Regions from separate parts of the Pseudaquabacterium inlustre genome, predicted to be linked through region 1. Evidence: riboswitches for the same ligand, from Rfam matches in the RefSeq annotation. Region 1 holds a riboswitch; the other holds the start of a gene.
The links. Region 1 has a riboswitch for thiamine pyrophosphate ahead of AACH10_RS12635 (thiamine-binding protein). Riboswitches for the same ligand answer to the same signal wherever they lie in the genome.
Positions count from the first base shown of each region.

Region 2: it holds a riboswitch for thiamine pyrophosphate, as region 1 does, so the genes downstream of both, AACH10_RS19830 (TonB-dependent siderophore receptor) here and AACH10_RS12635 (thiamine-binding protein) in region 1, are expected to answer to the same signal.

Region 1 is NZ_JBBUTH010000007.1:214,760-218,924, forward strand. Features, by position in the region: gene AACH10_RS12625 (efflux RND transporter permease subunit) at 1-273, shown strand, start outside; gene AACH10_RS12630 (efflux transporter outer membrane subunit) at 291-1,763, shown strand; gene AACH10_RS12635 (thiamine-binding protein) at 1,803-2,117, opposite strand; gene AACH10_RS12640 (hypothetical protein) at 2,116-2,352, shown strand; TPP riboswitch at 2,343-2,449, opposite strand; gene AACH10_RS12645 (hypothetical protein) at 2,655-3,974, shown strand; gene AACH10_RS12650 (GNAT family N-acetyltransferase) at 4,044-4,165, shown strand, end outside.
Region 2 is NZ_JBBUTH010000009.1:541,520-545,684, reverse strand. Features, by position in the region: gene AACH10_RS19830 (TonB-dependent siderophore receptor) at 1-2,107, opposite strand, end outside; TPP riboswitch at 2,197-2,300, opposite strand; gene AACH10_RS19825 (NAD(P)/FAD-dependent oxidoreductase) at 2,397-3,461, opposite strand; gene fdxA (ferredoxin FdxA) at 3,472-3,795, opposite strand; gene cobA (uroporphyrinogen-III C-methyltransferase) at 3,902-4,165, opposite strand, start outside.

The sequences.
Region 1 (4,165 bases):
GCCACGCTGCAGGCGCTGCGCCTGCGGCTGCGCCCGATCTTGATGACCAGCCTGGCCTTCATGTTCGGCGTGCTGCCGCTGGCCATTGCCAGCGGGGCCGGCGCCGCCAGCCGCCGCGCCATCGGCACCGGCGTGCTGGGCGGCATGGCCAGCGCCACGCTGCTGGGCCTGTTCATGGTGCCGGTGTTCTATGTGCTGGTGCGCGGCTTCTTCGATCGACGCCAGAAGCCGGCCCCGGCCGACAACGCCGCCCTGAACAAGCACCCGGCCTGAAGAACGGGAGACCTGACATGACCCCTGCCAACCCACGCATTGCCCCCCGCCACGCACGCTTGGCCACGCTGACCGTGGCCGCCCTGGCCGCCCTGATCACCGGCTGCGCCAGCCTCGCGCCCACTCAGGGGACGCCGGCCGCCGCCATCCCCACCGCCTGGCCTACTACGGCGGCCAGCGCCACGGCCTCCGCCTCCCAGGCCAGCGCGCCCCAGGCCGCTGACATCGGCTGGCAGCAGCTGATCACCGACGCCCGCCTGCGCGGCGTGATCGACCTGGCGCTGCAGAACAACCGCGACCTGCGCCTGGCCCTGCTGGCCGTGGACAAGGCGCGCGCCGCGCACGACATCCAGGCCGCGGCGCAAAGGCCCACGGTGACCGGATCGGCCAGCGCCAGTGCCTCGCGCACGCCGGCCCAGGCCAGCAGCAGTGGCACGGCGGTGAACAGCCGCAGCTTGAGCGTGGGCCTGGGCGTGGCCGCGTGGGAGATCGACCTGTTCGGCCGCCTGCAGAACCTGAAGGACGCCGCGCTGGAGAGCTTTCTGCAGACCGAGCAGGCCCGCCGCAGCACCCAGCTGACCCTGGTGGCCGAGGTCGCCAACGCCTGGCTGACCCTGGCCGCAGACCAGGCCCAGCTGGCCCTGGCCGAGCAGACGCTGAAGAGCCAGCGCGACAGCCTGGCTCTGGTGCAAAAGCGCAAGGACCTGGGCGTGGACACCGGCCTGACCCTGGCCCAGACCGAGAGCACGGTGGAAACCGCGCGCCTGGCCGTGGCCACCTACCAGGCCACCGTGCAGCAGGACCGCAATGCGCTGGACCTGCTGGCCGGCGGCAGCGTGCCGCAGCACCTGCTGCCCCCGGCCCTGGCCGAGGCCAGCAGCCCGATCCTGGTGGCCGTGCCCGAAGGCCTGCCCAGCAGCGTGCTGCAGCGGCGCCCGGATGTGGTGGCGGCCGAGCACGGCCTGCGCGCCGCGGCGGCCGACATCGGCGCGGCCCGCGCCAACCTGTACCCCAGCATCAGCCTCACGGCCTCGGCCGGCACCGCCAGCCGCAGCCTGGGCCAGCTGTTCCAGGGCGGCGCGTGGAGCTTTGCGCCCAGCATCAGCCTGCCGATCTTCGACAGCGGCTCGCGCCAGGCCAGCCTGCGCTCGGCCGAGGTGGCGCGCGACATCCAGCTGGCCACCTACGACAAGACGCTGCAGACCGCCTTCCGCGAAGTAGCCGATGCCCTGGCCGTGCGCGCCAGCCTGAACGAGCGCCTGGCCGCGCAGCAGGCCCTGGTGGCCAGCTACGCCAAGGCGCTGAACCTGTCGCAGGCGCGCCAGCGCAACGGCGTGGACACGGCGCTGGACGTGTACGACGCCCAACGCTCGCTGTTTGCGGCCCAGCAGTCGCTGATCGCCTTGCAGCTGCTGGAGCAGGCCAACCGCATCACGCTGTTCAAGGTGCTGGGCGGCGGGTGGACGCAGGAGCCGGCCACCCTCGGCTGATCACCGGCTGAAGACCTGCATCCACCAGCGGCAAGCCGCTCAGCGGCGGAACTTGCCCACCAGGTCTTCCACCCGCGGCCCGCCGGCCTTGGCGCCGCTGGACACCTTGATGACGCTGAGCGTGCGCTCGGCGCCCGACTCCAGCGTGGCCTGGTGCACCGCCTGCAGCAGCGGCCAGATGCGCTCGGGCGGACCCTCCACCACCGTGCCCAGGCCGTGCACCTCGTACTTCAGGCCCGAGGCCTGGATCACGGCAATGGCCGCGTCCACATGCTGGTACTGGCGCTCGACCGTGCCCGCCGGGCGCGGGATGACCTGGATCTCGGCAATCATGTGCTGGGCAGGGGTGGGCATGCTGGTGGCGGGTGACGTTGGTTGCGGGTTGGACGTGGTGGCGGGCGCCGGCTGCGCCCAGGCCGTGGCGCTGGCCAAGGTCGCCAGCAAGGCCAACGGCAGCCAGGTGCGCCGACAGCGGCGCGAACGGGAGAACGACGTGGTGTGTGCCATGTGCAAGACGTGCAGATGGCAGGTCGGCAAACGCCAGGGCCCGGATGCCGGCGTGAGAAAGACCGGGCCGGCGAGCCCTTGAACGTGCTTCCCTGCGCGAGGATTACCTCAATCAGGTTCAAAGGGACTCTCTCAGTCGGCACGGCCTTGCGGCTGCGCCAACACCCCCAGCGGATGCCCGCGTCACCCGCCGGAGAGCCGGTGGCACGGTGCGCGGCATTCTAGTCGGCGGATGACCATGACCTCGGCTCCAGTCCGTGCCCGCAGCTGCACCCAACGCGCGGACGACGCGTCCCAACGGGTCCGACATAGGGGGCTGCGCGGGGCGCGTCGGGGCCGGCTGTGCGACAGTCTGGCGCCAGCATCACGCCGAAAGCGATGGCCATGCGGATCTCCCTGCCGATCGTCTCCCTGCTGCTGGTGGCCGCGGCCGAAGGCCGGTCCGCCGAACTGAGCGCCCAGAGCCTGCGCACCGACGGGCTCAACTTCGGCGACGACATCGCGCGCCTGTACGTGGGCGACTTCGCGCGGGTGGGCTTCGCGCGCGACAGCACCGAGCTTGCACTGCTGCTGGGCAGCTACATGACCGCCTTCTCGCGCCAATGCGCCGCGGAGTTGCCCACCAACAAGGTGGAGATCATGGCGCAGGAGTGCGAGCGCGAGTCCTGGACGGTGAACGGCTTCGGCGCCGAGCGGCCCGGCTCGCGCCACTGCGTCAGCTACCGCAGCGTCGGCACGGGCCGCTACGCCGACCCGGAGGTGTATGCGCTGCAGCGCCGGCTCGACGCCGCGATGGCCGGGACGATGACCCAGGACATGCTCACCGGCATGCTGCGCAAGGGGGGCGACGCCGCGGGCGGCATGCGCCGCATGACCGACCTGGCCCTGTACGCCCGCAACGACATGCCGCAACTGCTGCAGGCCAACGGCTGTGCCCATCCGGCGGTGCAGCGGCTGCAGGCGAACCTGCTGCGCTTCGGCAACGGCGCCGCACCGATCGTGCTGCCAGGCGGCGCGGCCGCGCTGGCCCAGGCCGCGCCGGCGGACGGCCCCGCCCGTGGGCAAGACCACAAGCGCCTGCTGGAGGACCTGATCGCCGAGCAGTCGCAGGCCTGGATGATGAACCGCTTCCTGCCCGGCAGCGTGCGCCCCGGCACCGTGCTGCGCGATGCGCAGGGGCAGGCGACCGAGGTCCTGGCGGGCTACGGCTACACGGCAATGGGCAAGACCTATCCCGGCAAGGTGCGCCTGACCTTCCGCGACGGTGTGCCGCAGTGCCTGTACTACGCCGACATCCCCGACACCTGCCGCGTGCCGAGCCCGAAGATCCTGTCGGCCTACCGCAAGAACCACTACGCCGCCGAGATCGCCGCCGCGCCGCCGCCGCCGAACCAGGCCGCCTCACCGGCACCGGCAGCGGCACCGATGGCGACTGTGACGCCGACACCGGTGGCGCTGGCACCGAACCCAGCGCCCGCCGACCCCGCCCCGTCGGTGCCCGGCCGCGATGCCGCCGCAACGCTGGCGCCGGCAGACCTGCAGGAGCGCCAGGCCGCCCTGCGCGAGCGACGCTGCGCCACCTTGCGGCTGCAGGTGGAGCGCCTGCGCGAGTCGCTGGCCACCACGCCGCCCCAACGGGTCCAGCAGCTGGAGTTGCATGTGGCGCGGCTGGAGGCCGCCCAGGCCCAGCACTGCGGCCGCTAGCCGCCAGCAGTTGCCCGCCCGCGTGCCATCATCACCTGCCTGGACACGACTGCGACCGACCGCCCCGCCATGATCGAGCACCTGTTCATCCGCGCCCGCGGCGCCACCGGCCAGCAATCGCACGCGCGCGTGCAGGTGGTGGCCGGCCAGGGCATCGAAGGCGACCGCTACTTCGGCGCGCACGACGAGCC
Region 2 (4,165 bases), on a different contig from region 1:
CCTTCCAGGCGCGGTGGTCGGCCACGTTGTCCACGCCCAGGCGCCACACCAGCGTGGTGCCGGCGTTCAGGCGCTGGGTGTAGCGCGCACCCAGGTCGATGCGCGTCCAGCCCGGCGTGGCGATGCTGTTGTCGGGCAGCACCTGGCGCTCGCCCTCGTGCGTGACGAAGCCCAGCAGCGCCAGGCCGGGCACGGCGGCCACGTTGTAGGCGGCCTGGGCCTTCAGGCTGAGGGCCGGCACGTTGGTGGGCTGCTTGCCATTGGCGGCGGTGTCGGCCGAGCCTTCGCGGCGCGCGTGCAGGGCCATGGCGCTGCCGCGCAGCGCCCAGTCGCCGCTGCGCCATTCGGCCTCGGCCTCCAGGCCGCGGTGGCGGGCCGAGCCGTCGGCCTGGCGTCGGCAGGGGGCGCTGCTGCTGCAGCTGTCGGTGGGCAGGCCGCTGGCCACGGCGACGTCGCTCCACACCGGGCGGTGGATGTCGAAGGCAGCCAGGTGCCAGTCGAGGCTGCGGCCGCTGACCTTGTAGCCGGCTTCGAGCTGGCGGCTCTTCAGGGCTGGCAGGGCCTGGCCGGCATTGGTGTAGCGGCCGCGGTTGGGCGCCACCTCGCTCTCCACGCCCTGGCCCCAGCTCAGGTAGGCGGTGCGGCCGTTGCCCAGCTGCTGGCTCAGCGCCAGCCAGGGCGTGCTGAGGCCCTGGTCGTAGGCGGTGGCGCGCGGGTCGCCGGGCGCGGTGTAGCGGCTCTCGCGGTGCAGGCGGGTGTGGCGCAGGCCGATCCAGGCGCTCAGGTCGCGCGTCAGGTTCAGCTGGTCCTGCAGGTGCAGTTCCACCGAGCGCTCGCGGCGGTTGGTGCTGTCGTCGTTGGGTTCGGCATTGGGCGCGGCTTCGCGGTACTGGTAGATGCCGTCGTCGTTGCTCACCCACTGGTAGGTCTGGCGGCCGAAGCGCGTGGCATAGCGCGCGAACAGCAGACCGGCGTTGAACTGGTGCGTCACCGTGCCGGTGGTGGCGCGGCCTTGCAGCGACAGGTCGGCGGCGTCGCTGGTGCGGCGCTCGCCCTCGCTGCGGAAGTCGTACAGGTCATAGGTGCCGTCGGCGCAGTAGCGGGTGTAGTCGTCGGCCTTGCTGCAGCCGAAGGGGAAGGCGATGCGGTCGTCGCTGTCCAGGCGCTGCCGCATGGCCTGGGCCACCAGCTGCAGGTCGACCCCCAGCGGCTGGGTGACGCGGACCGAGCCGGTGCGGCCGTCCATCACCACCGGCAGCGTCCAGGGCTGGCGGTTGAGGTTCAGGCGCGGGTCGATGCTGGCCGCGCTGGGCAGCGTGCTGCCCAGCAGGCTGAAGCCCGGGGTGCTGGGCTGGCTCTGGCGGCTGAACTCGATCTCGGCCTCGATCAGCGTGCCGCCGGCCAGGCGCAGGTCGCCGGCGGCGGCCCACAGCCAGCGGTGGCCACGGGCGTTGCGCGTACTGGGGTCGAGCTGCTCGGTGGCGGCGTTCAGGCGCCAGCCCAGCTCGCCCTGGGCGCCGGCGCGGTCGCCGATGTCCACCGCGGCGCCCAGCGTGCCCGGGTTCTCCCAGTTCAGCGTGGCGCTGCGCTGGCCGGCCTTGGGGCGCTTGACCACCAGGTTCAGCAGGCCGCCCGGCGCGCTGGTGCCGGCCTGCAGGCCGCTGGTGCCCTTCAGCAGCTCCAGCGCCTGCTTGTTCTCCAGGCCGATGACCGTCTGCGCATTGATCGGCAGGCCGTCGCGGCGGTAGTTGAAGCGGTTGTCCAGCGTGAAGCCGCGCACCGCCAGCTGGTTCCAGTAGCCGGGGGCGTTGTAGGCGTCGGTGGCGCCGGCGTCCAGGCGGGTCAGGTCGCCCAGACCCGAGACTGCGGCGTCGGCCAGCTGGTCGGCGCGGATCACCGTGGCCGAGATCGGCAGCCGAGACAGCGGCACGTCGCCGAAGCCTGACACGCTGGCTGGCTGCGCAGCGCTGGCGCGGCCGTTGATGGTGACGGTCTGGGCTGCGTCCTGCGCCGTGGCGCTCAGCGCGCACAGCGTGGCGGCGGCCAGCGCCAGGGGTCGAAGGCCGCCGGCGGCGCGGCGGAGCGGGTGGTGGTGGATGGATGCCATCGTGATGCCTTTGCAGAGATCTGCAGCGATCACGGGTACACGAACACTGGCTGGGCGCACCCCGCGGGAGAGAACACGGATGCCGGGTGCGCTGGTGCAGGTCGCTTCCCGTACGCGAGGATTACCTCGATCAGGTTCAAAGGGACTCTCTCAGTCGCACGGCGCAAGCCATGCAACACCCCTAGCGATTGCGCTGGCGGCCCGCGCGGGGCCGGTCAGCGGCGCGGATTATGTCGGAGACGTGAAGCCAGCCCACCGCTGCGCAGCGTGGGGCAGGGCTTTGCGTCGTTCAGCGTGGCGGATGCGCCACGCCCAGCAGCGCATGCAGGCGCGGGCTGGTGGTGGTGTACTGCAGGTGCACCGGCTCGCCCGGCCGCACATGGGCGGCAGCGGCAAAGGCCGCCAGCGTGGCCTCGTGGAAGCCGCTGAGCAGCAGCTTGCGCTTGCCGGGGTAGGTGACGATGTCGCCCACCGCGTACAGGCCCGGCTCGGCGGTCTGGTAGCGGGCGGTGTCCACCACCAACTGCTTGCGCTCCAGCGCCAGGCCCCAGTCGTGGATCGGTCCCAGGCGCGGGCTCAGGCCCATACGGATCAGCAACTGGTCGCAGGGCAGGTCGATGGCCTCGCCGGTGGGGGGCATGAGGCGCAGCGCCTGCAGGCGGCCGTCATCGGCCTCCACCAGGGCCGCGGGCTGCCCGGCCACGAAGTGCAGTGCGCCCTGCTGGCGCAGCGTCTGGAAGCGCGCCAGCGTGCCGGCCGCAGCGCGGAAGGCCTCGCGGCGGTGGATCAGCGTGATGCGCGCCGGGCGCTGCGCGGCAGGGGCCTCGGCCAGCGCGATGGCCTGTTCGAGCGCGACGTCCTCGTCGCCCACGATCAGCACCTGGCGGCCGGCCAGGGTGGCGGCGTCGTCCAGGCGGTAGGTGATCTGGCGGCCGAGGTGGCGCTCGAGCCCGTCGAGCGCGATGCTGCGCGGCAGGAAGGCGCCGGCGCCGGCGGCGATCACCACCACGCGGGCCAGGAACTGCGTGCCCTGGTCGGTGCCCGCCAGCCAGCGGCCATCGGGGTTGCGCTGCAGCGTGGCCAGCAGCTGGCCCAGGTGCAGGCCGGGCTTGAACGGCGCCGCCTGCTGCACCAGCCGGTCCACCAGCTCGCGGCCGGTGGTGGCCGGCAGGCCGGGGATGTCGTAGATCGGCTTGTCGGGGTAGAGCTCGGCGCACTGGCCGCCCGCATGGGGCAGGGCGTCGACCACCTGGGCATTCAGCTCCAGCAGGCCCAGCTCGAACACCGCGAACAGGCCCACCGGGCCGGCGCCGATGACCAGCGCATCGGTCTCGATCGGTGCGGCCGTGGTCACGAGGGCAGGATCAGCGGACGAGTTCCGACAGCTTGTTCTTGCGGTCTTTCCACTCGTCGGCGTCGGGCAGCGCGGCCTTGCGCTTGGTGATGCTGGGCCAGCCCTTGGCCAGCTCGGCGTTCAGCGCGATGTACTGCTGCTGGTCGCCGGGCACGTCTTCTTCCGGCAGGATGGCGTTGACCGGGCACTCGGGGATGCACACGGCGCAGTCGATGCACTCGTCGGGATCGATGGCCAGGAAGTTGGGGCCTTCGCGGAAGCAATCCACCGGGCACACATCGACGCAGTCGGTGTACTTGCAACGGATGCACGCTTCGGTGACGACGTGGGTCATGGTGTGGAACGCTCTGGAGGCTGTGAGAGGGTGAAACAGGTGTCGGCCGGTGGCGCGGCGTGGCGGGCCCGCGCTGGCCCCACGCTGCGACGGCAAAACGCGGATTTTAAGGGGCCGGCCCGTGGCCGGCCGCTTGATGGTGCTCAAGCCCCGGGGTCTTGGCGGGTTCAGCAGCCTGCACCGGGGCGGCGCCGGCACCCACGGTCACCACCGCCGGGCGGCCGGCGTGGGTGGCGGCGGCCTCGCCCAGCGTGGCCACGGTGTGCTGGGTCAGCAGGGCGTCGGGCCAGCCGGCGCGCGAGTGCACGCTGACCGGCTCGGCATCGGGCCAGCCGGCCTCGCGCAGCCGGGCCGACAACTCGGCCAGCTG